Regions from separate parts of the Aeromicrobium choanae genome, predicted to be linked through region 3. Evidence: riboswitches for the same ligand, from Rfam matches in the RefSeq annotation. Region 3 holds a riboswitch; each other region holds the start of a gene.
What was found. A riboswitch is a leader RNA that binds a small molecule or an ion and turns the genes downstream of it on or off. The one in region 3 is predicted to bind cobalamin.
Positions count from the first base shown of each region.

Region 1: linked by a shared signal. The riboswitch ahead of B5D60_RS16455 (VWA domain-containing protein) and the one ahead of B5D60_RS09410 (energy-coupling factor transporter transmembrane component T) in region 3 are both predicted to bind cobalamin.
Region 2: linked by a shared signal. The riboswitch ahead of B5D60_RS03170 (ABC transporter substrate-binding protein) and the one ahead of B5D60_RS09410 (energy-coupling factor transporter transmembrane component T) in region 3 are both predicted to bind cobalamin.
Region 4: linked by a shared signal. The riboswitch ahead of B5D60_RS16425 (ABC transporter substrate-binding protein) and the one ahead of B5D60_RS09410 (energy-coupling factor transporter transmembrane component T) in region 3 are both predicted to bind cobalamin.

Region 1 covers NZ_LT796768.1:3,381,531-3,388,494, forward strand. The annotation lists gene B5D60_RS16440 (precorrin-2 C(20)-methyltransferase) at 1-710, shown strand, start outside; gene cobM (precorrin-4 C(11)-methyltransferase) at 711-1,466, opposite strand; gene cbiE (precorrin-6y C5,15-methyltransferase (decarboxylating) subunit CbiE) at 1,463-2,659, opposite strand; cobalamin riboswitch at 2,742-2,886, shown strand; gene B5D60_RS16455 (VWA domain-containing protein) at 2,934-4,940, shown strand; gene cobO (cob(I)yrinic acid a,c-diamide adenosyltransferase) at 4,940-5,554, shown strand; gene B5D60_RS16465 (cobyrinate a,c-diamide synthase) at 5,551-6,964, shown strand, end outside.
Region 2 covers NZ_LT796768.1:654,560-661,523, forward strand. The annotation lists gene katG (catalase/peroxidase HPI) at 1-201, shown strand, start outside; gene B5D60_RS03140 (NYN domain-containing protein) at 380-949, shown strand; gene B5D60_RS03145 (hypothetical protein) at 964-1,362, opposite strand; gene B5D60_RS03150 (methionine ABC transporter permease) at 1,496-2,167, opposite strand; gene B5D60_RS03155 (methionine ABC transporter ATP-binding protein) at 2,164-3,183, opposite strand; gene B5D60_RS03160 (MetQ/NlpA family ABC transporter substrate-binding protein) at 3,185-4,117, opposite strand; gene B5D60_RS03165 (tRNA (cytidine(34)-2'-O)-methyltransferase) at 4,270-4,731, shown strand; cobalamin riboswitch at 4,763-4,942, shown strand; gene B5D60_RS03170 (ABC transporter substrate-binding protein) at 5,001-6,011, shown strand; gene B5D60_RS03175 (FecCD family ABC transporter permease) at 6,097-6,964, shown strand, end outside.
Region 3 covers NZ_LT796768.1:1,962,864-1,969,827, forward strand. The annotation lists gene B5D60_RS09400 (prenyltransferase/squalene oxidase repeat-containing protein) at 1-631, shown strand, start outside; gene B5D60_RS09405 (hypothetical protein) at 628-1,482, shown strand; cobalamin riboswitch at 1,491-1,626, shown strand; gene B5D60_RS09410 (energy-coupling factor transporter transmembrane component T) at 1,703-2,845, shown strand; gene B5D60_RS09415 (ABC transporter ATP-binding protein) at 2,842-4,443, shown strand; gene B5D60_RS09420 (ECF transporter S component) at 4,440-5,255, shown strand; gene B5D60_RS09425 (hypothetical protein) at 5,252-5,893, shown strand; gene B5D60_RS09430 (ROK family transcriptional regulator) at 5,953-6,964, opposite strand, start outside.
Region 4 covers NZ_LT796768.1:3,373,210-3,380,173, forward strand. The annotation lists gene cobN (cobaltochelatase subunit CobN) at 1-2,253, opposite strand, end outside; gene B5D60_RS16410 ((2Fe-2S) ferredoxin domain-containing protein) at 2,250-2,903, opposite strand; gene B5D60_RS16415 (ABC transporter ATP-binding protein) at 2,900-3,661, opposite strand; gene B5D60_RS16420 (FecCD family ABC transporter permease) at 3,658-4,680, opposite strand; gene B5D60_RS16425 (ABC transporter substrate-binding protein) at 4,677-5,705, opposite strand; cobalamin riboswitch at 5,762-5,943, opposite strand; gene B5D60_RS16430 (sulfite reductase subunit beta) at 5,992-6,870, shown strand; gene B5D60_RS16435 (precorrin-8X methylmutase) at 6,867-6,964, shown strand, end outside.

The DNA.
Region 1 (6,964 bases), 1.4 Mb from region 3:
GGCTGGGTCCGGGACCCGACCACTGGCTCTCCCCCGAGGCGTCGCAGGTGCTGGCCGAGGTGGGGCACGTGATCGGGTACGGCCCCTACGTCCAGCGCGTCCCGCAGCGGCCCGGCCTGGTCCGCCACGCCTCGGGCAACACGGTGGAGGTCGATCGGGCCCGCGAGGCACTCGACCTCGCCCTGGCCGGCGAGCGCGTCGCGGTGGTGTCCGGGGGCGACGCCGGGATCTTCGGGATGGCCTCGGCCGTCTTCGAGGCGGCCGAGGACCCGCGCTACGCCGACGTCGCCGTGCGCGTCGTGCCCGGCATCTCGGCCGTGCAGGCCGTCGCCGCCCGGGCCGGCGCGCCCATCGGCGCCGACTTCGCCGTGATGAGCCTGTCGGACCGCCTCAAGCCCTGGGACGTCGTGGTGCGCCGCCTGCGCGCGATCGCCGAGGCCGACCTCGTCCTGGCGCTGTACAACCCGCGCTCCCGGTCGCGCACCGAGCAGGTGGCGCAGGCGAAGGCCGTCCTGCTCGATCACAAGTCACCCGACACCGTCGTGGTGGTGGGCCGCGACGTGGGCCGGGCAGAAGAGAGCCTCACGGTCACGACACTCGGCGACCTCGACCCCGAGGCCGTCGACATGAAGTGCCTGCTGCTGATCGGCGCCTCGTCGACCCGGGTGACGCCTTCGGGACGCGTCTGGAGCCCCCGCTACGTCGAGTGATCAGCCGCGCGCGCGACGCTCGCGGCTGGCCGCGTAGAGGAACGACTCGCCGCCGCGGACGTCCGGCGCCAGCGCCGGTCCGACGAGGATGACGGCCGCCTGTCGCAGGCCCGCGTCCTCCACCTGGTCGGCGATGTCGGCCAGCGTGCCGCGCAGCACGAGCTGGTCGGGCTGGGTCGCCTTCGACACCACCACGACGGGGCAGTCCTGGCCGTAGTGCTCGGCCAGCTCGGCGGCCAGCTCACGCGTGCGGGTGATCCCCAGGTGCAGGGCCATCGTGGCACCCGTCGCGGCGAAGGCGGCGAGCCGCTCCCCCTCGGGCATCGCGGTCGAGCGCGCCTGGGTGCGCGTGAGAACGACCGACTGCGCGACCTCGGGAACGGTCAGCTCGGCACCCACGATCGCGGCCGCAGCGGCGTAGGCGGGCACACCCGGCGTCACGTCCCACGGCACCTGCGCGGCGTCGAGCCGACGTGCCTGCTCGTGCACCGCGGAGTAGAGCGACGGGTCGCCCGAGCACAGCCGGACGACCTCGAGCCCCTCGGCGTGCGCGCCCACGAGGTGCGCCGTGATCTCGTCGAGGTCGAGGTGCTGCGTGTCGACCAGCCGGGCGCCCTCACGGCAGTGCCCCAGCACCTCGGCGTCCAGGTAGGTGCCCGCGTAGAGGCACACGTCGGCGACCTCCAGCAGGCGCACCGCGCGCAGGGTGAGCAGGTCGGCGGCGCCGGGGCCGGCCCCGACGAAGTGGACGGTCATGAGTCTCCCTTGGTGGCGGACCACTGGCTGACGGCGCGCGCGGGCGTCCAGCCGGTGAAGGAGCCGAGCGGCTCGGCGCGCTCGACGTGGAGGCGGACGAGCTCGCCGCCGTGGCGACGGTACCGCTCGAGCAGCACGGCCTCGGTCTCGGCCGTGACGCCGTGGACGACGAGACGTCCCCCCGGCTTGAGCGCTTCCCAGCACGCGTCGAGGACACCGTCGACGCTCGCACCTCCGCCGACGAAGACCGCGTCCGGCCGGTCGAGGCCGTCGAGCGCCTGCGGCGCCGAGCCCTCCACGACCCGCAGGCCGGGGACACCCAGAGCTTCCGCATTGCGGCGGACGAGGGCGAGGCGGTCGGGTCGCGGCTCGACGGCGATCGCGCGGGCGCTGGGCCAGGCCCGCATCCACTCGACCCCGATCGAGCCGCTGCCCGCGCCCACGTCCCACAGCAGCTGGCCGGGCGCCGGCGCCAGCCGGGCAAGGGCACTGGCGCGCAGGTCGCGCTTGGTGATCTGGCCGGCGTGCTCGAACGCGTCATCGGGCAGGACTCCCCCGGCCGCCCAGCCCGGCCCGGTGCCGCGGACCTCCACGGCCAGCACGTTGAGGCGGGGCACGCCTGCGACGTCCCACTCCCGTGCGGTCGACGCGGTCCGCGTCTCGTCGGCCCCGCCGAGATGACCCAGGACGACGAGGTCGGAGTCGCCCCAGCCGAGGACGGTGAGCAGTGTCGCCACGGCCGCCGGGGTGGTCTCGTCGCTGGAGAGCACGAGCAGGCGCCGCGCGGCGGAGAGCGCCGGCACGACGAGGCGGACGTCGCGGCCCACCACGCTGACGACCGTGACCGTCTCGGCCGGCCAGCCCAGCCGCGCCCGCGCCAGCGTGACGGACGACACCGCCGGGACGACGGTGACCCGGTCCGGACCGAGCAGCTCCAGCAGCGTGGTGCCGATGCCGGAGACGAGGGGATCACCCGAGGCGAGGACCACGACGGGCTCACGTGCCTCGTCCAGGAGAGGCGGCAGTCCCTCGCGCAGGGGCGACGGCCACGCGACCCGGTCCTGACCTGCAACCGCAGGCACCGCGTGGAGGTGGCGGTGCCCGCCCAGCAGGGTGGCGGCGGCCCTCACGAGCGACCGCGAGGACTCCGGCAGGCCCTCCCAGCCGTCGGCTCCGACTCCGACGACGGTCACGTGCGCATCCATGGTGGAGCACCCTAACCCGACCCGTCCGCGGGTCGGGCCCCCTGCCCGAGGGCTGCCGGCGGCGTCTAGGGTGTGGTCGAAGGTTCGAGGTGCCCCACGGCTCATGGCCACGGGGAGAATCTGGGAAGCCGGTGAGAATCCGGCACAGGGCCCGCTGCGGTGACTCAGGCACAGACCTGGGAAGTCCGAAGACCGGCCTCGATCCGACCCGCGACGCTGCCCGCGTCGCGGACCGTCATGGCAGATCGAGCGGGAGCCCTACATGCCAACGCAGTACCCCTTTTGTGCCGTCGTCGGCTCGGACGACATGACCCTCGCCCTCACCCTCGTCGCGATCGACCCGCTCATCGGCGGCGTCCTCGTGCGTGGCGAGAAGGGCACCGCCAAGACCACCACCGTCCGCGGACTCGCCGACGTGCTGCCGCCGGTCCGCGCCTACCGGGGTGACCGCTTCTCGGTCGACCCGGGGGACCCTTCCGCGGTCTCCCCCGACGGACCGTTCGAAGCCGGGACGCCCGTCGTCGAGCGCCCGGTGCGGCTCGTCGAGCTGCCGGTCGGCGCGAGCGACGACCGCGTCACGGGCTCGCTGAAGCTCGACTCGGCGCTGCGCGACGGCGTGGTCGAGTTCGAGCCGGGTCTGCTGGCCCGCGCCCACCGCGGCCTGCTCTACGTCGACGAGGTCAACCTGCTGCACGACCACCTCGTCGACCTGCTGCTGGACGCCGCCGCGACCGGCCGGGTGAGCGTCGAGCGCGACGGGGTCTCGGTCGAGCACGCGTCGCGGTTCGTGCTGATCGGGACGATGAACCCCGAGGAGGGCGAGCTGCGCCCGCAGCTGCTCGACCGGTTCGGCCTGACCGTCGAGGTGTCCGCACCGCGCGAGCCGGCCCTGCGCGTCGAGGTCGTGCGCCGGCGTCTGGCCTTCGACGCCGATCCCGCGAGCTTCGCGGCCGCCTGGGCCGGCGAGCAGGACCTCCTGCGTGCCCGCCTGGGGTCCGCCCAGGAGCTGGTGCGCGACGTCGTCCTCGACGACGACGCGCTCACGACGATCGCCGAGATCTGCGCCGCCTTCGACGTCGACGGGCTGCGAGCCGACCTCGTCACGGCGCGCACGGCGGCGGCCCACGCGGCATGGCAGGGCCGCACCCACATCACGCGTGAGGACGTCCGCGTCGCGGCGCGCCTGGCGCTGCCGCACCGTCGCCGTCGGAACCCGTTCGACGAGCCCGGGCTCGACGAGGACCGGCTCGACGACCTGCTCGGCGACGACGAGCCCGACCCCGGACCCGACGACGACGGCCCGGGTGGTCCGGACGGCTCCGGCTCGGACTCCCCCCAGGACGGTCCCGAGGACCATCGCCCCGCCGACGCCCCCGGCCACTCCCCGGAGCAGGATGAGCAGCAGCCCCAGCCGCAGCCGGCCGGCGCCGGCTCGGTCGCCGCGGCCGGCGATCCGGCGCGCGCGCGACTGCTCGTGGTCCGCGGTACCGGCGAGGGCCAGTCCGGGCGGCGCTCCCGCGCCCGCACGCCGCAGGGCCGTGTCGTGGGAAAGCGGCCCGAGGCCACGTCCGGTCGCCTCCACCTGCCCGGCACCATCGCCGCGGCCGCCCCGCACCAGCAGAGCCGCGGAGGGCTCGTCGATGGCCGTGGCCTCGCGTTGACGCCGTCAGACCTGCGTCGCGCCGAGACCGTCGGCCAGGAGTCCAACCTCGTGCTGCTGTGCGTCGACGCCTCGGGGTCGATGGCCGCGCGGCGCCGCATGGAGCAGGTCAAGACGGCCGTGCTCTCCCTGCTGCTGGACGCCTACCGACGCCGCGACAAGGTCGCCCTCGTGACGTTCCGTCAGCACACCGCCGAGGTCGTGCTGCCACCCACCGGCTCGGTCGACGTGGCCTCGCGCCGCCTCGCCGAGCTGCCCGCCGGTGGTCGCACGCCCCTGGCGGAAGGGCTCGAGCGCTCGGCGGAGATCCTGCGCCGCGAGGCGCTGCGCGATCCCTCCCGGCGCCCGCTGCTGGTCGTGGTCACCGACGGGCGTGCCACCTCCGGCGCCGACGCGCTCGGTCGGGCCCACCGGTCCGCCGCGCACCTGGCCGCCACCGGACTCGACAGCGTCGTGGTCGACTGCGAGACGGGCCGGTTCCGGCTGGGCCTCGCCGCCCAGCTGGCCGGCCACCTCCGCGCCGAGCACGTCCCACTCGGCGAGGTGACGGCCGACGGCCTGACCGACGTGGTCCACGCCGCCACCGCCTCGCGCGAGGGTGCGGCCTGATGCCGCAGGGCAAGCCGCTGACCGTCCCCGACGACGGGCTCACGACGCGGCAGCGCCGCAACCGACCCCTGCTGATGGTGCACACCGGCAACGGCAAGGGAAAGTCCACCGCAGCGTTCGGGATGGCGATGCGGGCGTGGAACCAGGGCTGGGACGTCGGCGTGTTCCAGTTCGTGAAGTCGGCGAAGTGGCGCATCGGCGAGCAGACCGTGCTCGAGCGCCTTGCCCGGCTGCACGAGGAGACCGGCGAGGGCGGCCCGATCGAGTGGCACAAGATGGGCTCGGGCTGGTCGTGGAGCCGCAAGGGCGGCACCGAGGCCGACCACGCGGCCGACGCGGCCGAGGGCTGGGCCGAGGTCAAGCGCCGGATCCACGCCGAGCGCCACCGGCTCTACGTCCTCGACGAGTTCACGTACCCGATGCAGTGGGGCTGGGTCGACGTCGACGACGTCGTCGAGACCCTCGGCAACCGGCCGGGCACCCAGCACGTCGTCGTGACGGGCCGCCGCGCCGACCCCCGACTGATCGAGGTGGCCGACCTCGTCACCGAGATGCAGCACGTGAAGCACCCGATGGACGTCGGGCAGAAGGGCCAGCGAGGCATCGAGTGGTGAGCCTGCCGCGCCTCGTCGTGGCGGCTCCGGCCTCCGGGCACGGCAAGACCACGGTCGCCACCGGGCTGATGGCGGCGCTGGCGGCACGAGGCCACGCCGTCTCCGGGCACAAGGTCGGTCCGGACTACATCGATCCCGGCTACCACGCGCTGGCCACCGGTCGTCCCGGTCGCAACCTCGATCCGCACCTGACGGACCCGGCGCTCATGGTGCCGCTGCTGCTCCACGGTGCCCGGGGTGCCGACGTGGCGGTGGTCGAGGGAGTCATGGGTCTGTTCGACGGACGGATCGGCGGCGACGGATTCGCCTCGACGGCCCACGTCGCGACCCTCACCGGCTCGCCCGTCGTGCTGGTGGTCGACGTCTCCCACGCCTCGCGCAGCATCGGCGCGGTGGTGCACGGGATGGCGGGCTTCGATCCCACCGTGACCATCGCGGGAGTCATCCTCAACAAGGCCGGATCACCGCGGCACGCCGCCGAGGCCGCCCGTGCCGTGGAGTCGACCGGCATCCCCGTCCTCGGCGTCCTGCACCGCGACGACGGCGTGAGCGCGCCGTCCCGCCACCTGGGGCTCGTGCCCGCCGAGGAGCGCGACGAGGCCGCCGGGGCGCTGGAGCGCCTGGCCGGCCAGGTCGCGGCGCACGTCGACCTCGACGCCGTCCTGCAGCTGGCGCGGCAGGCGCCCGCACTCGACGCGACGCCGTGGGACCCGGCCGCGCACGTCAGGCCGAGCGGCGCCGACTCCCCCGTCGTCGCCGTCGCCGCGGGTCGCGCGTTCACGTTCCGCTACGCCGAGACCACCGAGCTGCTCGAGGCCGCGGGCTGCACCGTGGTCCCCTTCGACCCGGCGCGCGACGCGCACCTCCCGGCCGGAACCCGCGGTCTCTATCTCGGCGGTGGCTTTCCCGAGGTCCATGCCGCCGCGCTGAGCGCGAACGCGAGCCTGCGGGCCCACCTGCGCGAGGCGGTCCTCGACGGCGTGCCCACGGTCGCCGAGTGCGCGGGCCTGCTCTACCTGTGTCGCACCGTCGACGGGCACCCGATGGTCGGCGCGCTCGACGCCGACGCCGTGATGACGCCCCGACTCACGCTCTCGTACCGACGTCCCGTGATGGCGGACGACCAGCTGCTCGGCCCGGCCGGCACGACGGTGACCACGCACGAGTTCCACCGCACCACCGTCACCCCGGTTCACGGCGACCGGCCCGCCTGGACGGTCGACGACCAGGCCGTCGGCTTCTCCGGGCCGAGCCTGAGCGCGTCGTACCTCCACGTGCACTGGGCGGGCCACCCCGGCCTGGCGCAGTCGTTCGCGGACGCCGTGCACTCCGCCGTTGCGGTCTCCTCGGCGCCCGAGCCCGCTCGGCTCGCCGCGACGACAGGGGCCTCGTTGCCTCCCGTCACCGACC
Region 2 (6,964 bases), 1.3 Mb from region 3:
ACCGACGAGACGAGCACGCAGTTCGCCACGAAGGACGGCCGCTGGACCGGCACCCGCGCCGACCTGGTGTTCGGCTCGAACTCCGAGCTGCGCGCGCTGGCCGAGGTCTACGCCAGCGCCGACGCGAAGGAGAAGTTCGTGAAGGACTTCGTCGCCGCGTGGACCAAGGTCGTAGACCTGGACCGCTACGACCTCGTCTGAGGCACGTCCGCCACGACGCCCCCGGGATCCCCCGGGGGCGTCGTGCGTCTCGCCCCGCCGCCCCCTCTCCACTTTTGGAAACGGTTTCACCTCGCCGGAGTCGATTGACGTGCAACGGTTTCCAAAAGTGGCGGGAGCGCGCGGCCACGGGACCCGGACGGCCGCGTAGGGTCGTGCCGTGACCAACAGCGCCCCCGGCGGCCAGACCTACCTCCTGGTCGACGGCGAGAACATCGACGCGACCCTCGGCATGTCGATCCTGGGGCGGCGGCCGCAGCCGCAGGAGCGACCGCGCTGGGACCGCCTGCTGCGCTTTGCCGAGGACATCTGGGAGCAGCCCGTCCACGGCCTGTTCTTCCTGGCCGTCGACACCGAGCTGCCGATGCCGTTCGTGCAGGCACTGACCTCGATCGGCTACCGGCCGGTGCCACTGTCGGGCACGCCCGACCAGAAGGTCGTCGACCTGGCCATCCAGCGCACGCTGGAGGAGATCGCCCGCCGCGACGCCGACGTCATGCTGGCCAGCAACGACGGCGACTTCGTCCCGCAGGTGGAGGCGCTGGTCAGCGGCTCGCGCCGCGTGGCGGTGCTCGGGTTCGAGGAGTTCCGCAACTCCCGCTTCGCCGCCCTCGTCCCCCGGGGCCTCGAGTGCTTCGACCTCGAGCACGACGTGGACGCCTTCACGGTGCCGCTGCCGCGCATCAAGATCATCCCGATCGACGAGTTCGACCCGCTCGACTTCCTCTGAGCGTGCGCCGCCGGTCAGGCGGCCGAGGCCTCGTCCCGGCGGGGACCCCGGCGCAGCTCCTCCCAGCCCGGCCGGCTGAGCGGATCGACCTCGACCGGCCACCACGCGTACGACCGGCCGTCGCCGGCCGAGGCCTGGAAGTCGTCCCCGGCGACCAGCTGCTCGGCGTGACCCTGCGCGTCCGTGGCGACGACCCACCGCGCGCGGCCCGGCAGCGTCAGCACCGCCTCGTGCAGGTCGAGCCGCACCCACGGCACCGGCCGCCCGGTGCTCGCCTCGGCCAGCTCCACGCGCCGGCTCGCGCCGAGCGGCTGCGACACGGCACACACCACCAGGGCGGTCCCTTCGTCATCCAGGGCGATCAGGTCGCCGGCGCGCAGCTGCGACACCGGGCGTCGGATCGGCTCGGTCATGACGGTCACCTCCGGACGGGTGCTCGTGAATGGGACTTCAGTCATTCATGTACAACCAAACGCGACGGACCATCTCAGGATGTGGTCGATCGGGTGATAGCCAACCCCACTCACCGGGCAGCCCACGGGGTGGTCAGCGGCGCAGGACCTTGCGGGCCAGCGTGTTGCCGAAGAACTGCCCCACCTGGACGAAGGCCACGATGATCAGGACGACCGTCCAGGTCACCACGGTGTCGAACTGGCGGTAGCCGTACTGCTGCGCGAACGCGCCCAGTCCGCCGGCGCCGATCGCGCCCGCGATGGCGCTCATGTCGACGATGGCCACGAAGGCGAACGTGTAGCCCAGGATCAGCGGCCCGAGGGCCTCGGGGACGACGACGGTCGTCAGGATCCGCAGCCGGCTCGCGCCCATCGACCGTGCCGCCTCGATCACGCCGGGCTCCACGGTGACGAGGTTCTGCTCGACGATGCGCGCGATGCCGAACATCGCCGCCAGCGTCATCGCGAAGATGATCGCCTTGTTGCCGATGCCGATCCCCACCACGACGCGCGCCAGCGGCTGGACCGCCGCGATGAAGATGACGAACGGGATCGGGCGGAAGAAGTTCACCACGACGTTCAGCACCGTGAACGCGACACGGTTCGCGAACAGCCCGCCCGACCGGGTGGCGTAGAGCGCGAGCCCCACAGCCAGGCCGAGGACGCCGCCGATCGCGACCGTGATCGCGACCATGTAGACGGTCTCCCACGTGGCCTCGCCGATGAGCGGCCAGAGCTCGGGAAGGTTGGTGTCCTGCGCGATCATGCGAGCACCTCCACGCCGTCGAGGCGGCCCACCTGGGCGACCACGGCGTCGACGTCCTCACCGTGCACCGACAGCGTCACGTGCCCGAAGACGGACGAGCCGACGCGGTTCACGCCGCCCTGGACGACCTCGACCGAGACGCCACGCGCGGCCAGTGCCGCGAAGACCTCCGCCTGGCTGGTGTGGCCCTCGACGTCCACCACGAGCAGCCGGCCGCCGAAGCGCTCGCGGAGCGCCTCGAGCTCGGCGCCCTGTGGCACCTCGTCGACGAGCGTCGCGACGAAGCGGCGCGTCACCTGCTCGCGCGGGCGCGCGAAGACCTCCGCGACGTCGCCGGACTCCACGACGCGCCCGTGCTCCATGACGCTGACCCGGTGGGCCAGCGTGCGGACCACGTCCATCTCGTGGGTGATGACGATGATCGTGATGCCCAGGTCCTCGTTCACCTTGCGCAGCAGCGACAGCACCTCACGCGTGGTGTCGGGGTCGAGAGCGCTGGTCGACTCGTCGGCCAGCAGGATCGACGGGTTCGTCGCCAGCGCCCGGGCGATGCCGACGCGCTGCTTCTGCCCGCCCGAGAGCTGCTCGGGGTAGGCGTGCGCCTTGTCGGCGAGACCGACGAAGTGCAGCAGCTCGGAGATCCGCCGCTGCCGCTCCGCCTGGTCGACCCCGGCGAGCTTCAGCGGGAACTCCAGATTCCCCCACACGGTGCGCGACCGCATGAGGTTGAACTGCTGGAAGATCATCCCGATGCCCTGCCGCACCCGGCGGATGTCGCGCTCGCCCAGCTGGTCGAGCCGCGTCCCGTCCACCGTGACGCTGCCGGAGGTCGGCTGCTCCAGCGCGTTGACGAGTCGCACCAGGGTGGACTTGCCCGCACCGGAGTAGCCGACGATCGCGTGGATCTCCCCGGCCTCGACGTCGAGGTCGACGCCCCGGATCGCCTCGATCGGGGCGCCGCCCTTCTTCGTCGGCGCGAACGTCTTGTGGACGTCGCGCAGCTCGACCAGTGCCATGTCAGCCCTGCGCGCGGGTGTCCGCCTCGACGTCGGCCAGCGACGCCTGGAGGTCGGCGGCCGGCGTCTTCAGCAGCTGCGCGGTACCGCCCGAGACCTCCTGGACCCCGTCGAGGACGGGCTGGCTGTTCTGGTAGATCTCGATCAGCTTCTTGTACGTCTCGTTGTCCTTGTCCTCGGCGCGGACGGCGAAGACGTTGATGTACGGGACGGCGTTCGGGTCGGACGGGTCGTCCTGCGCGATGGCGTCGGAGAACTTCAGACCGGCCTTCTCGACGAAGTCGTTGTTGACGATCGCGGCGGCCACGTCGGGCAGCGAGGTGGGCGTCAGGTCGGCCTTGAGGGCCTTGACCTTCACCTTGGAGGCGTCCTTGTCGACGTCGGCGAGCGTGGAGAAGATCGAGCCGCCGTCCTTGAGCTTGATCAGACCGGCCGACTGCAGGATCAGCAGGCCACGGGCCTGGTTGCTGTCGTCGTCGGGCACGACGACGGTGTCGCCGGCCTTGATCTCCTCGACCGAGTCGACCTTCTGCGAGTACAGGCCCAGCGGGTAGATCGCGGTGGCGCCGACCGGGACGAGATCCTGGTCGTTGGCGACGTTGTAGTCCGCGAGGTAGACGATGTGCTGGAACTGGTTGATGTCGATCTCGCCCTCGGTCAGCGCCGGGTTGGGCTGGGCGTAGTCGGCGAAGTCGACGACCTCGAGGTCGATGCCCTCCTTCTCGGCCTCCTCGGTGAGCGTCTTCCAGTAGGGGTCGCTCGCGCCCACGGTGCCCAGCTTGACCTTGGTCAGGTCGCCGCCGGCGCTGTCGCCGCCCCGGGTGAGGGCGAAGGCGATCAGGGCCCCGATGACGGCGATCACGACGACCGCCAGCGCGATCGCGGGTCCGCGGCGCTTGGGGGCCTCGATGAGGGGGGAGTTCTGGTCGGACACGGTGGTTCCTTTCGATGGTGCGACGGCCCCGGTCCTTGTGGGGGGAGCCACGAAGACCGTAGGCAGGTCCCCCACACCCCTGCGACCACGTCTCACCCATCAAGAACGGACGTCCGCACGGTCGCCGAAGTGATAGCGCCTACTGTGGGTTCGTGTTCCGGATCCTGTTCTTCGAGCCGCGGATCGCGGGCAACACCGGCAACGCGATCCGGCTGGCCGCCGCCACCGGGAGCCACCTGCACCTCGTGGATCCGCTCTTCGACTTCGAGGACAGCAAGCTGCGCCGCGCCGGTCTGGACTACCACGACCTCGCCGTCGTCACGGTGCACGAGACGCTGGAGCAGGCCTACGAGGCCCTGCTGCCGGCCCGGGTGTTCGCGTTCACGACAGCCGCCACCACGGGGTACGCCGACGTCGCCTACGAGCCCGGCGACGTGCTGCTGTTCGGGCCCGAGCCGACCGGCCTGCCCGAGGACGTCCTCGCCGACGACCGCGTGACCGACCGGCTGCGGCTGCCGATGCTGCCGTCGCGCCGGTCGATGAACCTGGCCAACTGCGCCTCGATCGCGGTCTACGAGGCGTGGCGGCAGCACGGGTTCGCCGGCGGCGTGTGACGAAGGTCTCGGACCGGCACGCATCGGCCGCTGATACGGTGCGGTTGCCAGTCGCGCTCCTCGTGAGCCAGGGAACCCGGTGCGAACCCGGGACTGACGCGCAGCGGTAAGGGTGACGGGCGGGGCAACACGCCACTGGACTTCGTGTCCGGGAAGGTGCCTCGTCCGGATGATCCCGAGTCCGAAGACCTGCTGGCCGTGGGGTTCCACCCCGCGTCACATCCGCCATCAGGCTCCGCGACAAGAGCCAGGACAGAAACGAGGGGTCCATGTCCCCATTCCGTCGCACCACCCTGCCCACCCGCGTGCTGGCCACGCTCCTGCTGTCGTCGGTGGCCCTGGCCGCCTGCGCCGGAGCCCCCGAGAGCGACGCCTCGGCTGCTGCCGCGAGCGACCACTACCCCGTCACGGTCGAGAACTGTGGCGTCCAGATCACCTACGACGCGGCACCGTCGCGCGCCGTCAGCATCTTCCAGGGCGCCACCGAGGTGATGCTGTCGCTCGGGCTGCAGGACCACATGATCGGCACGACGGGCCTCGACGACGCCGTCGCCGACCGGTGGAAGGAGCCGTACGACGCGATCGACGTCCTCGGCGACGGCGCCCTGTCACGCGAGGAGCTGCTCAAGCACGAGTCCGACTTCGCCTACGCCTCCTACATCAGCGCGTTCGACGCCGACAAGGCCGGTGATCGCGATGAGCTCAAGGATCTCGGCGTCGCCAGCTACGTCTCGGAGTCCAGCTGCATCGAGCGCAAGGACCAGACACCCGCCTCCTTCGACAAGATCTGGAAGGAGGTCGGCGACATCGCGACGATCTTCGACGCCGAGAAGGCGGCGCGCAGCTACATCGCCGACGAGAAGAAGCGGATCGCCGACATCTCGGCCGAGCAGGCCGGCGAGGGCCTGACGGTCTTCTGGTACGACTCCGAGACCAAGTCCCCCTACACCGGTGCGGGCACCGGAGCGCCTCAGCTCATCATCGAGACGGTCGGGGCCACGAATGCGTTCGCCGACGTCAAGGGCACGTGGGACTACGTGCCGTGGGAGGACGTCGTCGACGCCGATCCCGACGTGATCGTGCTGGCCGATGCCGAGTGGTCCACCGCGAAGGAGAAGATCGACTTCCTCAGGAAGGACCCGGCGCTGAGTCGCCTCACGGCGGTGCGCTCGGGCGCCTTCGTCACGCTGCCCTTCTCCGAGACGACGCCCGGCGTGCGCGTGGTCGACGGCGCGCAGCACATGTCCGAGCAGCTCGAAGCGCTCGATCTTGACCGCTGAGGCCGTCGTCGCGGACGCCCCGGCCCTGCGCCGGGTCGGGGCGCCGACGTTCCTCGGCGTCGCGCTGGTCGCCCTGGTCGCGACGATGCTGACGGCGCTGGCCGTCGGGGCGATCCATGTCCCCCTCGGGGACGTCATCGCGGTGATCGGCCGGCGACTCGGGCTCATCGAGGGCTCGCAGGTGAGCCTGCGGGACGACCAGATCGTCTGGCAGCTGCGCCTGCCGCGCGTGCTCGGTGCCGCCGCGACCGGTGCGGGCCTGGCCATGAGCGGAGTGGTGCTGCAGTCGCTGACCCGCAACGCCCTGGCCGATCCCTACCTGCTGGGCGTCTCCTCCGGTGCGACCGTCGGGGCGGTCCTCGTGATCGTCCTCGGGTTCGCGGTCGCCGGCCTCGGAGGCACGGCGATGCTCACGGTCGCCGCCTTCGCCGGGGCCATCGCGGCCCTGCTGGCCGTGCTGGCGCTCGCCACCGACCCCACCGGAGGTCTGCCGCCGGCTCGGACGATCCTGGCCGGCGTCGCGGTGGCCCAGGTGTGTGCCGCCTTCACGGCGTTCGTCGTGATCGTGAGCGATCAGCCCAATGCCGCTCATCGCGTCCTGGCCTGGACCCTGGGCTCCTTCGGCGGCGTGCGGTGGAGCACCGCGGTCTTCCTCGTGATCGTGACGACCGTGGTCGCGGTCGCCCTGATGTTCATGGCGTCCGACCTCGACGCGTTCGCGTTCGGCGAGCACGCGGCGGACTCGCTGGGCGTCAACGTCGTCCTCGTCCGCTGGATCCTGCTGATCCTGACGTCACTGCTCGTCGCGGCGCTCGTCGCCAACGTCGGCGCCATCGGCTTCATCGGGCTGGTCGTGCCGCACATCGCCCGTCTCGCGATCGGCCCGCTGCACCTGCGCCTGCTGCCCGCCACGGCGGTGATCGGCGCCATCCTCGCGGTCGGCGCCGACCTGA
Region 3 (6,964 bases):
GATCGCCTACGACCAGGCGGCCCTGACCGCCGGCGCCGAGGACGGCATCGACGAGTTCGCGATCGACCAGTGGGTCCGTGCCTCGGCGCAGGCTGCTCCGGCCCTGGCGGTGCTCTCGTCGCCGAAGGCGTCGGTCTCCGTGCCGAAGTTCGTCCGCTCGGGCAGCGCCCTCAAGGTGAGCGCCAGTGGCCTCGCCGCCGGCTGGAGCAGCACGGCGCGTGTCGCCGGCGGCTCCACGGCCCGGACGGTCGTGCCGGCCGCCGGCCGTGCCACGTTCACGGTGCGCGTCCCGAAGGGCACGGCCCGTCGGGCCGTCGTCGTCGGCGACTCCACCGGCCGCGCCGTCGCATCCACGTCGGTTCAGGTGCTCGCCGCGAAGAAGCTGCGGGTCTCCTCGAAGGCGAAGGTCCGCCGCGCGAAGGTGCAGAAGGTCGTCGTGCGGGGCCTCGTCGCCGGCGAGCCGGTGCGCGTCTACTACCGCGGGAAGCTCGTGAAGCGCGGCGTCGCGACGAAGACCGGGACGTACACGTACCGCCTGAAGGTGGGCAAGAGGATCGGCAAGGCCAAGGTGATCGTCCGCGGTGCGTACTCCGAGCGCAACGGCGTGAGGGTCTTCCGGGTCGTCAAGTGAGCCGACTGCTCCGGCGTGTCCTGGCGGCGGCCCTCCTCGGGGTCGCCGCCGGACCCGCGTCCCTCAGCGCACCGGCCCACGCCGCGGCGTGCGGCGGCGCGCAGGGTGTCACCGTCGTGGTCGGCTCCAGCGTCGGGTGCGACTCCGACGGTGGCGGGCGTGCCGCGAGCAACTTCACCGATGCCGGTCACCAGCTCAAGTTCGCGTCGCGCGCGCCCGGCTTCGTGTGCCGGGTCGACGGAGCGCCGGCCTCCGACCCCTGTGTCGAGGCATCGCCCGTCGACGCGTACTGGGGCCTGTTCTGGTCGGACGGGAAGTCCGGCGAGTGGACCTACTCGAGCCTAGGTGTCTCCGCGCTGAAGGTGCCGCAGGGCGGCTCCGTCGCGTTCGTGTTCCAGGGCTCGTCCTCGCGCACGTGGCCGTCGGTGAGGCCGCCGGTCGCGACCGCGCCCCAGCCCACCCGGGCCACGACGCGTCCCACCTCCGGCACGTCGAAGCCCGGCGCGAAGGACCAGCCGCGCGCCAAGGACTCGACCGCGCGCACCACCGCCACCGCCGCACCGAAGGGCGCCGTCCCCGGATCCTCCGTGACCCCCTCGGCGGGAACGTCGCCGACCACCTCGGTGCCGACCCCGTCCGCGACCCCGTCCACCGGTCCGACGCCGAGCGCCTCGGTTCCGACGACCTCGGGCGGGGACGAGACGGTAGCCGGTGCGCCGGCGGTCGAGCCCACGGCCGGTGAGGCCGGGTCCGACACGACGTCGCCCGCCGCCCTGGTCGCTGGGGTCGGTGTCGTGGTGCTGCTGGCCGCCGCCGGGGGCGTCACGTGGTACCGACGCCGGTCGGGCTGACGGCCGCGGGGGAGTAGACTCGCGGGCGTTGGACCAACGTCCGGCACAGGGGAAACCGGTGAGATTCCGGTGCTGTGCCGCAACCGTGAGCCCCGCCCCACCCGGCGGAGCGAGCCGGGAACCCGCGCCGGACAGCCACCACCACATGTGTTGTCGCGCAACGACGGGTGGGCGATCGCCCTCGTGGATCTCGCCCCCGTGCCGCGGGGAAGGGGAGCAGATGACCTCCGTCGTCGACTCCACCCCGGTGAGGAGCCCCGCCACCGGACGCCCCCGGCGCGAGCTGCACCCGGGCGCCTGGTGGCTGTGGGCGCTCGGCCTCGCGGCGGGCGCGTCGTTCACGCTCAATCCCTTCCTGCTGGTGATCATCGTCGCGATCGCGGCGCTCGTCGTGGCGGCGTGCCGCGGTGACGCCCCGTGGGCCCTGTCGTTCCGGTACTACCTGTACTTCGGGCTGCTCATCGTCGTGATGCGCGTCGTCTTCCGCGTCCTGCTCGGCGGGGGCTCCGCGCCGGGCGACCCCGTGCTGTTCGGCCTGCCGGAGATCCCGCTGCCCGAGGTGGCCCGGGGGATCCAGCTGCTCGGCGACGTCACGGTCAACGAGGTGCTGCTGGGCCTCTACGACGGCATGCTCCTGGCCACGCTGATCATCTGCATCGGTGCGGCCAACTCGCTGGCCAACCCCAAGAAGCTGCTCGCCGCCGCGCCCTCCGCGCTCTACGAGGTCGGCGCGGCCCTGGTCGTCGCCGTCTCGGTGTTCCCCCAGCTGGCCGAGAGCGTGCGCCGGGTCAACCGCGCGCGCAAGCTGCGCGGCGACGCGAGCCGCGGCACGGGCGCGATGCACCGCATCGTCATCCCCGTGCTGGAGGACGCGCTCGACCGCTCGATGACCCTCGCCGCCGGGATGGACGCGCGGGGCTACGGTCGTTCCGGCACGGTGGCGCCTCGCGACCGCTTCGCCACGGGCGTGCTCATGCTCGTGGGCCTGTTCGGCCTCAGCGTGGGCACCTACGGGTACCTCGACGGAACGGCGCCCCGCTTCCTCTCGTACCCGATGCTCGCCGTCGGCCTGGTCTTCGCCGTGCTGGCCCTGCGATCGGCGGGCCGCCGGGTGCACCGCACGCGCTACCGTCCCATCGCCTGGCAGGCGGCCGAGTACCTCACCGCGGCGTCCGGTCTGGCCGTGGCGATCGGCCTCAAGGCGCTGTCGACGCAGCAGATCCCCGTGATCTACCCCGACGTCCCCGGCTGGCCCCCGCTCAGCGTGCTGTCGCTCGCGGTGGTCGCCATCGGGATCCTGCCCGTGTTCGTCGCCCCGCAGGCGCCCGTCGCCCACGACCAGGTGGGAGGGGACGACGCATGATCTCGTTCGACGACGTGACGTTCTGGTACGACGACGCCTCCGCACCCACGCTGCGCGACGTCTCACTCGAGATCGAGGAGGGCGAGCTGGTGCTGGTGGCCGGCCGCACCGGCTCGGGCAAGTCCACGCTGCTGGGGATGCTCAACGGCCTCGTGCCCCACTTCACTGGCGGCACGCTCGGCGGCGACATCCGGATCGACGGCTCGTCCGTCCTCGGCAAGCCCCCGCGCGAGCTGGCGCACCTCGTGGGCTACGTCGCGCAGGACCCCGCCTCGGGCTTCGTGGCCGACGTCGTCGAGGAGGAGCTCGCCTACGGGATGGAGCATCTCGGCCTCGACCCCCAGACGATGCGTCGCCGCGTCGAGGAGACGCTCGACCTGCTCGGCATCGCCGACCTGCGCCGCCGCTCGGTGCGCTCGCTGTCGGGCGGCCAGCAGCAGCGCGTCGCGATCGGCTCGGTGCTGACGATGCACCCGCGCGTGCTCGTGCTCGATGAGCCCACCTCGGCGCTGGACCCCACCGCGGCCGAGGACGTCCTGGCCACGATCGCGCGCCTCGTCGACGACCTGGCGCTCACCGTCGTGGTGGCCGAGCACCGGATGGAGCGCGTCGTGCCCTTCGCCGACCGGCTCGCCGTGGTCGAGGACGGCCGGGTCCGGATCGGGGAGACGGCCGCCCTGCTCGTGGACGCGCCGGTCGCGCCGCCGCTCGTGCACCTCGGGCGCCTCGCCGACTGGGATCCGCTGCCGCTGTCCGTGCGCGAGGCGCGGCGCCGGGTGAGGCCGCTCGCCTCACGGCTCGGCCCGCCGCCCGTGCACGCGCCGTTCGAGCGTCCGCCGGCGCTGCGGGCGCGAGGGATCACCGTGCAGTACGGGCGGTTCGCCGCCGTGAAGGAGGTCGACCTGCAGGTCGGCCACGGCGAGGTCGTGGCCCTCATGGGTCGCAACGGCTCGGGGAAGAGCTCGCTGCTGTGGGCCGTGCAGGGCACGGGCGCTCGGGCCGCGGGCGCCGTCGACGTCGACGGCGTGGACCCGGGCGACGCGCGCCCGGCCGAGGCGCGGATGCTGGTCGGCCTGGTCCCGCAGACCTCCTCCGACCTGCTGTACCTCGAGACCGTCGACCGCGAGTGCGCCGCCGCCGACGACCAGTCGGTCGTCGACACGGGCACCTGTCGCGCGCTGCTCGACCGCCTGGCACCGGGCATTCCCGGGGACCGTCATCCGCGCGACCTGTCCGAGGGGCAGAAGCTGGCGCTCGTCCTGGCGATCGTCCTCACGGCCCACCCCGCGGTGGTCGCGCTGGACGAGCCGACCCGCGGCCTCGACTACCCGGGCAAGGCGGCCCTCGCGGCGATCCTGCGCGACCTCGCCGCCGAGGGCCGCGGCATCGTCGTGTCCAGCCACGACGTTGAGTTCGTCGCCACCGTGGCCGACACCGTCGTGGTGATGGCCGAGGGCGAGGTCGTGTCCACCGGCCCGGTGCGCACGGTGCTGGCGGAGTCGCCCGCCTTCGCGCCGCAGGTGTCGAAGGTGCTCGGTCACGACTGGCTCACGGTGGACGAGGTCGCGGCCGCGCTGCCCACGGAGGTGGTCCGGTGACCAGCCTGCGATCCTCCGAGGCCGTCCCGGTCACCCTGCGGTCCGCGCTCGTGCTCGCCGCCGCCAGCGTCGCGGGGCTGCTCATGCTGCTGTGGCCGCTCATCTTCGCGCCGGCGCCGGACCAGACGCGCGTCGACCAGCCCTTCATCTTCATGGTGCTGATGCCCGTGGTCGTCCTCGTGGTGATCGCCGAGCTCTCCGAGGGCGGTCTGGACTCGAAGGCGCTCGCGATGCTCGGCGTGCTGAGCGCGATCAACGCGGCGGTGCGTCCCCTGGGCGCGGGCGTCGCCGGCGTCGAGCCGATCTTCTTCCTGCTGATCCTCGGCGGTCGCGTCTTCGGGCCCGGCTTCGGCTTCGTGCTGGGGTGCACGAGCCTGTTCGCGTCGGCGCTGCTCACCTCGGGCGTCGGTCCGTGGCTGCCGTTCCAGATGCTGTGTGCGGCGTGGGTCGGCATGGGCGCCGGCCTGCTTCCGCGGCGGCTGACCGGCCGGTCCGAGATCGCCGCGCTCGCCGTCTACGCCGTGGTCGCGGCGTTCGCCTACGGGCTGCTGATGAACCTCTCCTCCTGGCCGTTCACCCTCGGCATTGCGATCCCGGGCGCGGAGGACTCGCTGGCGATGGTCCCCGGCGACCCCGTGCTGGAGAACCTGCAGCGCTTCCTCGTCTTCACCCTGCTCACGTCGTTCTGGGGCTGGGACCTCGGCCGTGCGATCACGAACTGCCTGCTGGTGCTCGCGCTCGGGCCGGCCGTCCTCGCTACGTTGAGACGCGCCGCCCGGCGCGCCCGCTTCCTCTCCAAGGAGTCCACATGAAGAGCCTGCTCGCCCGCCTCGCCGCGGTGACCCTGCTGTCGGCGAGCGTCGTCGCGCTGCCGACGGCCGCCACCGCCGAGGGGTCCTGCGAGTCGCCCGAGGACGTCCCGATCGTGCTGGAGTTCGGCTCGCTCGACGGCGAGGACCGGGTCCTGTGCGCCCAGGACTCCGCGGGCACGACCGGCCTCGAGGCCCTCGACGAGGCCGGCGTCGAGACGGCCGAGACGAGCGGTGCGATGCCGATGGTGTGCCGCATCGACGGGCTGCCGACGCCGGAGCAGGAGAAGTGCGGCAACGCGCTGAACGGTCCGGGCTACTGGGCGTTCCTCGTGGCCAAGGAGGGTCAGGACTGGGGCTACGCCTCGGTGGGCCTTCAGGAGTACGAGCTGGCCGAGGGTGACTTCGTCGCGCTCAAGTACCACCTCATGGCCGACGGCGAGAACGTCCCGGTCGACGCCGCGGCCGACGCGTCCACGCGCGCCGCCGCCGAGGCTTCCGGCCACGAGGACCACGCGAGCGGTGACCACGAGGACGACGAGTCGTCCTCGCTCGCCACGGTGGCGCTGCCGATCGCGATCGTGGCCGCGCTGCTGGTGGCCGTGGCCGCCTTCGTCGTCGCCCGCCGCCGCCGCGACTGAGCCCACCGCCCCACTCGCGACCCCGGTGTGCGCCACTCGGCGAGGGAGGTCCGCGAACGTCAGTCCGCGGCGGCCAGCAGCTCGGCGCTGGCCTGCTCGATCGCCTCGGGCGAGAGCACGTGGGCGATCGCCATGGCCGCCGCGCCCAGGACGCCCGACTGCTCCCCGCTGACCGACGGGACGATGCGCAGGTGCTCGGTCGCCAGCGGCAGTGAGCGCCGGTAGACCTCCTCGCGGATGCCGGCCAGCAGGTGCTCGCCGGCCTCGGCGAGGGCACCGCCGATCACCACGACCGACGGGTTGATGAAGTTCACGATCATCGCGAGCACGTCGCCGATGTCGCGGCCCGCCTGGCGCACGGCCTGGATCGCGGCCAGGTCGCCGGAGCGGACGAGGTCGACGACGTGGGTCGCCTCGGTCACCCCGGGCCGGCCCAGCACCCGCGCGATCGCGGGTCCGGCGGCCAGCGCCTCGAGGCAGCCGACGTTGCCGCAGCGGCACAGCACGTCGCTCCCGCGGGAGACGCGGATGTGCCCGATGTCCCCGGCGGTGCCCTGGCCGCCGCGCTGGAGCTCGCCACCGGCGATGATGCCGGCGCCGATGCCCGTGGCCGCCTTGATGAGGATCAGGTCGTCCTCGTCGGGGAACTGGGTGTCCTGCTCGCCCAGCGCCATGATGTTCACGTCGTTGTCGATGAGCACCGGCACGTCGAACGAGCGCCGGACGAACTGCGGCACGTCGAACCGGTCCCAGCCCGGCATGATCGGCGGGTTGATCGCGCGGCCGGTCGAGTGCTCCACCGGGCCGGGCAGGCCGATGCCGATGCCCGCCAGGTCGGCGCGGGGGCGGCCGGTCTGGAGCATCAGGCGATCGATGGTCGCGGTCACCCAGCGGAGCACGGGCACGGGGCCGTCGGCGATGTCCAGGTCCTCGCGGTCCTGCGCGAGCACGGCACCGGACAGATCGACGATCGCCGCGCGGGCGTGGCGTGCGCCGAGGTCGATCGCGGCCACGACGCGCGCGCCATTGTTGACGGCGAGCAGGGACGGCGGGCGGCCGCCCGTGGAGCTG
Region 4 (6,964 bases), 1.4 Mb from region 3:
CGGGTCGTCGTGGAGCGTGTCGATCGCCTGCAGGTCCCAGTCCGCCTTCTCCATCGCCTCGACGAGGCCACGGGCCTGCGCCTCGACGGCGTCGACCTCGGCCATCGGGGCCTCGTCGGCGAGCCCGAGCGCGGCACGCAGCCCTGGAAGGGCACGGTTCTGCCCGCCCCACACCTGCGTGGCGCGCAGCACCGCGAGCACGAGGTTCACGCGCGCCTCCCCCGCCGGCGCCTGGCCCAGGACGTGCAGGCCGTCGCGGATCTGGACGTCCTTGATCTCGCACAGCCAGCCGTCGACGTGCAGCAGGAAGTCGTCGAACTCCTCGTCGCCGGGCCGTTCCTCGAGGCCGAGGTCGCGGTGCATCTGGGCGGACTGCATGAGGGTCCAGATCTGCTGGCGGATCGCGGGCAGCTTGGGCGGGTCCATGGCGGCGACGTTGGCGTACTCGTCGAGCAGCTGCTCCAGCTTCGCGATGTCGCCGTAGCCCTCCGCCCGCGCCATCGGCGGGACGAGGTGGTCGACGATCGTGGCGTGGGCCCGACGCTTGGCCTGAGCCCCCTCCCCCGGGTCGTTGACGAGGAACGGGTAGATCAGCGGCATGCTGCCGATCGCGGCATCGGTGGCGCACGCGGCCGACAGTGCCGCGTTCTTGCCCGGCAGCCACTCCATCGAGCCGTGCTTGCCCAGGTGGACGACCGCGTCGGCGCCGAAGCCCTGCTCGAGCCACCGGTAGGCCGCGAGGTAGTGGTGCGACGGCGGCATGTCCGGGTCGTGGTAGATCGCGACCGGGTTCTCGCCGAAGCCACGCGGCGGCTGGATCAGGATCACGACGTTGCCCGCCCGCAGGGTCGCCAGGACGATGTCCCCGGCGTCGTCGACGAACAGCGAGCCGGGCGCCTCGCCCCACGTCTCCACCATCTCCTCACGCAGTGCGGCAGGCAGGTGTGCGGTCCAGCGGAGGTAGTCGTCGCGGCTGATCCGCACGTGCGACTCGCTCAGCTGGGCCTGGGTCAGCCACTCCTCGTCCTGGCCACCGGCCTCGATCAGCGCGTGGATCAGGGCGTTGCCCGACGTGGTGTCCGGCTCCTCCCCCTCGACGGGCGGCAGCGGGTCGAGGCCGGGGATGGCGCCGGGCGAACCGAGGTCGTAGCCCGCGTCGCGCAGCTGGCGCAGCAGCCGGATGGCCGACACGGGCGTGTCGAGCCCCACGGCGTTGCCGATGCGGCTGTGCTTGGTCGGGTAGGCCGACAGCACGAGGGCGACCTTGCGCTCGGCCGGCGGCACGTGGCGCAGGCGTGCGTGGTTCACGGCGATGCCGGCGACGCGGGCGCACCGCTCGGCGTCGGTGACGTAGCGGGGCAGGCCGTCTGCGTCGACCTCCTTGAACGAGAACGGCACCGTGATGAGGCGGCCGTCGAACTCGGGGATCGCGATCTGGGTGGCGGAGTCGAGCGGGGTCACGCCGTCGTCGGACGCCTCCCACTCCGCGCGGCTGGAGGTCAGGGCGAGCGCCTGGAGGACGGGCACGTCCAGCGCCCGCAGCCGCTCGACGTCCCAGGACTCGTCGTCGCCGCCGGCGCTCACGGCCGCCGGCTTCGAGCCGCCCGCCGCGAGAACCGTGACGACGATCGCGTCGAGCGTGCCCAGCTCGGCGAACAGCTCGTCGGCCGCCGCCCGCAGCGACGAGACGTAGATCGGCACGCCGCAGGCCCGGCCGGTCGCGTCGATGGCGTCGGCCAGCTCGTGGGCGAAGGCGTTGTTGCCGCTGACCTCGTGGGCCCGGTAGTACAGGACACCGACCCGCGGCAGGTCGCTCGGCTCGGGCTGGCGGCCCACCCCCCACTCGGGCAGCAGGGCCGGCGGCTCGAAGCCCTCGCCGGTCAGGAGAACGGTGTCCGAAAGGAAGGCGTGCAGCTGGCGAAGGTTCTCGGTGCCGCCCTCCGCGAGGTAGCGATGGGCCTCGGCACAGATGCCGATCGGCACCGTCGACAGCTCCATCAGCGCGGCGTTGGGCGTGCGCTCGCCGCCGAGAACGACGAGCGGACGGCCGGCCTCCCGCACGAGCGCCGCGAGGTCGCGGACGTCCTCGGGAGAGCCCAGCACGCGCAGCACGACGAGGTCGGCCTCGCCGGTGAGCTCGTCCCGTCGCTCGTCCGTCACCCGGACGGGGTTGGCCCAGGTGTAGTCGGCGCCGCTGGCGCGGGCCGAGAGCAGGTCGGTGTCCGAGGTGGACATGAGGGCGATGCGGGTCATGAGGCTCCTTCGGTGGAGGTGGTCGGGGAGACGATGCGCAGGTCGTCGACGGGTCGACCCAGGGCGAGGTGCTCGCGGACGAGGCGGCCGGCGTCCTCCGGCCGGACGGGTCCATACCAGGCACCCTCGGGGTGGACGACCGCAACGGGGCCGTGGTTGCAGGGGAACAGGCAGCCGGTCTGCGCCATGAGGACGTCGGCGTCGGTCAGCCGCTGCTCGACCAGCGCCAGGACGAGCGCCCGGTAGGTCTCGTCGGAGCCGCGGGCGCTGCAGCGCGGTCCCCGGCACAGCAGCAGGTGGTGGCGGTGCGGGGGCGGCGTCTCCCATGCGGGCGATGACAGCCGTGCCTCCCGGCCGCTGATGACGCGATCGCCGAAGCGGATCGTGGGCGGGTCGACCTGCTCCCGGTGCCAGTGACCGGCCACCCGGCCGACCCATGAGCGCGCGAACGTCGGGTCGTCGGTGGTGACCGGCTCGAGGAGCAGGTCGCGGACGCCTTCCGCGTGCAGCTCGTCGAGCACCCGGACGAGGGTCGGGTCGGCGCCCTGCAGGAAGGCGATCCGCGCACCGGCCTCGGCAGCTGCTCGGCGCAGGACGGTCTGGCGCGCGGCATCGGACAGCGCGGTCGCGACATGGACGAGGAGGGTCATGGCTGCCACACCACCGTGAGCGCGCCGGTGATGCGATGGCGCTCGACGAAGGCCTTCACGCCGTAGACGTCGGCGACGAGCTCTTCGGTGATCACCTGGACGGGGGTCCCGGCGGCCACGACCCGGCCTTCGGCGAGGACGACGATCTCGTCGCAGTACGCCGCCGCGAGGTTGAGGTCGTGCAGCGCCGCCACGGCCGTGACCGCCGCGTCGCGGACGAGCCGCAGCACCTCCAGCTGGTGCCGGACGTCGAGGTGGTTGGTCGGCTCGTCGAGCAGGAGGACCTCGGGGTCCTGGGCCAGTGCGCGAGCGATCTGCACACGCTGTCGCTCGCCGCCGGACAGCGTGGCGTAGGGCTGCTCGAGCCGGTCCAGGACGCCGGTCGCGGCGGCGGCGCGGCGGATGGCCTCGACGTCCCGCTCGCCCACGGGCTGCCAGGAACGGCGGTGCGGGATGCGGCCGAGCTCGATGACGTCACGGACCAGCGGGTCGGTGTCGGTGGCGGACTCCTGCTCGACCACGCCGACCCGCTGGGCGATCTCGCGGCGGCGCAGGGACGCGAGGTCGTCGTCGCCGAGGCGGACGACACCGGTCGTGGGCGCGCGCAGGCCCGCGAGGAGCCGGAGCAGGCTGGACTTCCCCGAGCCGTTCGGACCGAGCAGGCCGACCATCGAGCCGGGTGCCGCCGTGATGCTGACACCGTCGACGATCAGCCGGTCGCGCACCGACCACGAGACGGTGCGAGCGGTGAGGTTCATGCGCGGACACCCTTCCGCCGGAGCAGGATGAGCGCGAACGCGGGAACGCCGAGCAGGGCCGTGGCGACACCGACCGGCAGCTCCTGCGGCGCGATTACGGTGCGCGCCGCGGTGTCGACCCAGACGAGGAAGACGGCCCCGAGGATCGCGGCGAGCGGCAGCATGCGCCGGTGGTTCACGCCCACCATGGCGCGCGCCACGTGGGGCAGCACGAGCCCGACGAACCCGATCGCCCCCGACGTGCTGACGATGACCGCGGTGGTCAGGGCCGTCACGACCAGCAGCACCAGCCGCGCTCGGGCCACGTCGATGCCGAGCGTGGCCGCGCTGTCCTGCCCGAAGGCGAACGCGTCGAGCGTGGAGGCGAGCAGGAGGCACGCGATCACGGCCCCGACCACCGTCACCCCGACCACCACGACGTCGGTCCAGGAGGCGCTGCCCAGCGACCCGAGCAGCCAGAAGAGCACGCCGCGCGTCTGCTCCGCGTCGGCGGAGGTGAAGACGATGAACGACGTCAGCGCCGAGAACAGCTGCGTGGCCGCGACCCCGGCGAGGACGACGCGGTCGGTGGTCCCGCCGGCCGCAGCGGCGAGGACGAGCACGAGCAGGAACGCCCCGATGGCGCCGACGAACGCTCCGGCGGCCAACCCCACCGCGCCGGCGCCCACTCCCAGCACGACGATCGACACCGCACCGGTCGAGGCGCCGGAGGACACGCCCAGCACGAAGGGATCGGCCAGCGGGTTCCGCAGCAGGGACTGCAGGATCACGCCGCACACGGCGAGCCCGGCACCGCAGGCCGCCGCGAGCAGCGTGCGCGGCAGCCGCAGGTCCCAGACGATGCCCTCCTGGATCCGGCTCAGCCCGGACTCGCCCCCGGCCAGTCGCGACCAGGCCAGGGACACGACCGACCGCGGACCCACGTCGGAGGGGCCGATCGTGACCGCAACGCAGGCCGAGGCCACCAACAGGGCCAGCCCCGCGGAGGCCAGCAGCCAGGCGCGCCGGGTCGTCGTCACCGTGAGAGACCGAAGGCGGCCAGTGCGTCGGCGACCTGCTCCAGTCCTTCGACGGTGCGGATCGAGGGGTTGAGGGCAGCGCCGGTGAGGGCGACGTAGCGGCGGTTCCTCACGGCCGTCATCTCCCGGGTGACCGGGTTGGTCTCGAGGAACTCGATCTTCGCCTTCGCGGTCTCCGCGGTCTGGCTCTTGCGGGTCAGGTCGCCGATCACGAGGACGTCGGGGTCGCGGTCCGCGACCGTCTCCCAGCCGATCTGCGGCCACTCGGACTTCGTGTCGTCGAAGACGTTCTTCAGGCCCAGGGCCCGCGTGATGATGCCGGGGCCCCCGCAGCAGCCGGCCATGTAGGGCGCCTCGCTGTTGGCGAACCAGTAGAGGACACTCACCTCGTCCTCCGGCGCCTTCGCCGCGGCCGCGGCGACACGGTCCTGCAGGCCGGCGACGAGCTCGTCACCCTGCTCCTCGACGTCGAGGAGCGCGGCGAGCTCGGTGATCTCGCGGTAGATCGTGTCGATCTCCAGGATCCCCGTGCGCGCACCGTCGCCGTCGCCCTGGTTGTCCTTGCCCTCGCACTCGGCGGGCGACAGGTACGTCGGGACACCGAACTTGCCGAAGGCGTCCGCCGAGCCGACGCCGCCCTGGCCGAGCACGCTCGCGAACGAGGCGGTCACGAGGTCCGGCTCGGTCTCGAGGACCCGCTCCATCGAGGGCGCGCTGTCCGCCAGCCGCTCGACCTTCGCGTTGTCGCCCTCGAGTCCCTTCATCACGGGATCGGTCCAGGTGGAGGTGCCGGCCATGCGGTCGGCCAGCCCGAGGGACAGGAGGATCTCGGTCGATCCCTGGTTGAGCGACACGATGCGCTTCGGAGGGGCCGTGACGGCGGTGGTGCGACCGCAGTTCTCCACCTCACGGGGGTACCCCGCGGCGGTCTCGGCATCGGACGAGGCGTCGCTGCTCGAGCAGGCACTCAGCGCGAGCGCGGCGCCGGCGAGCAGGACGAGGGGACGACGGACGGGAGTACGCACAGGCGCGATCCTTCGAGGTCTGGGGCTCTTTCGCGAAGCCCGGTGGGACCAAACGGCGGTCGCCGTGAGGGCCAGCAGGTCTTCGGACTCGGGATCGACCGGACGGAGCGCCTTCCCAGACCTCTCGGTCCAGTGGCTTCGTGCCCCGCCCGTCACCCTCACCGCTGCGCGTCAGTCCCGGACTCTCACCGGGTTCCCTGGCTCATCGCTGAGTTTGACTGGCGCGACGAACGTAGCAGGCCGTCCGCCGGTCGGCCGCCACGAGGGTGCCTGACACCATGACCGGGTGACCGGACGGACTCGACGCGACCTGTGCCCCGGTCTGCTGCGCCCCTGGATCGCCGACGACGGCGCCCTGATCCGGGTCCGCATCCCGGGTGGTGCCGTGTCGGTCGACGCGCTCGGGGGCCTCCTCGGCGTCGCCCGGGCCCACGGCGACGGCACGGTCCACGTGACCAGTCGCGCCAACCTGCAGGTGCGGGCGATCCCCCACGACGAGGGCTGCCTGTCCGACGCGGTCGTGGACGCGGTGATGGCGACCGGCCTCATGCCCTCCACCTCCCACGAGCGGATCCGCAACGTCATGGCGTCGCCGCTCACCGGACGGTCCGGCGGCCGGGCGGACCTGCGACTCGTCGTCGCGGAGCTCGACCGCCGACTGTGCGCCGAGCCGGGTCTCGCGGCCCTGGCGGGCCGCTTCCTGTTCGTCCTCGACGACGGCCGCGGGGACCTCGTCGACCGGGACCTCGATCTCGGCCTCGTCGCCCTCGAAGCGGACACCGCGCAGGTCCGTGCCGGGGCCGGATCGTGGGGTCCCGTGGTCCCGCTGGCAGCCGCCGCCGAAGTCCTCACGGCGCTCGCCGCGCGGTTCGTCGAGCTCGCGGGAGCCCAGGCGGAGTCGCCGTGGCACGTCGACGAGCTGCCCGGCGGCGGGGCCACCGTCCTCGCCTCACCCTCGGAGCCCCGTCCCGGCACCCGGGTGAGCAGCCCTCCCCCGGACCTTGGCAGGATCGAGCAGGTCGACGGCCGCATCGCGTGGCACCTGCCGGTGCCCGACGGCCGCATCGACGCCCGCCTGTTCGACGAGGTCCGCGCGCACGGAGCGCACGGCCTCGTGGTGACGCCGTGGCGCACCCTGATCGTCCCCGACCTGGAGAACGCATGACTCTCGCCCCACCGTCGCGCCGCTACGACTACGTCACCGACGGCGCCGCGATCTACGTCGACTCGTTCGCCACGATCCGCGCCGAGGCCGACCT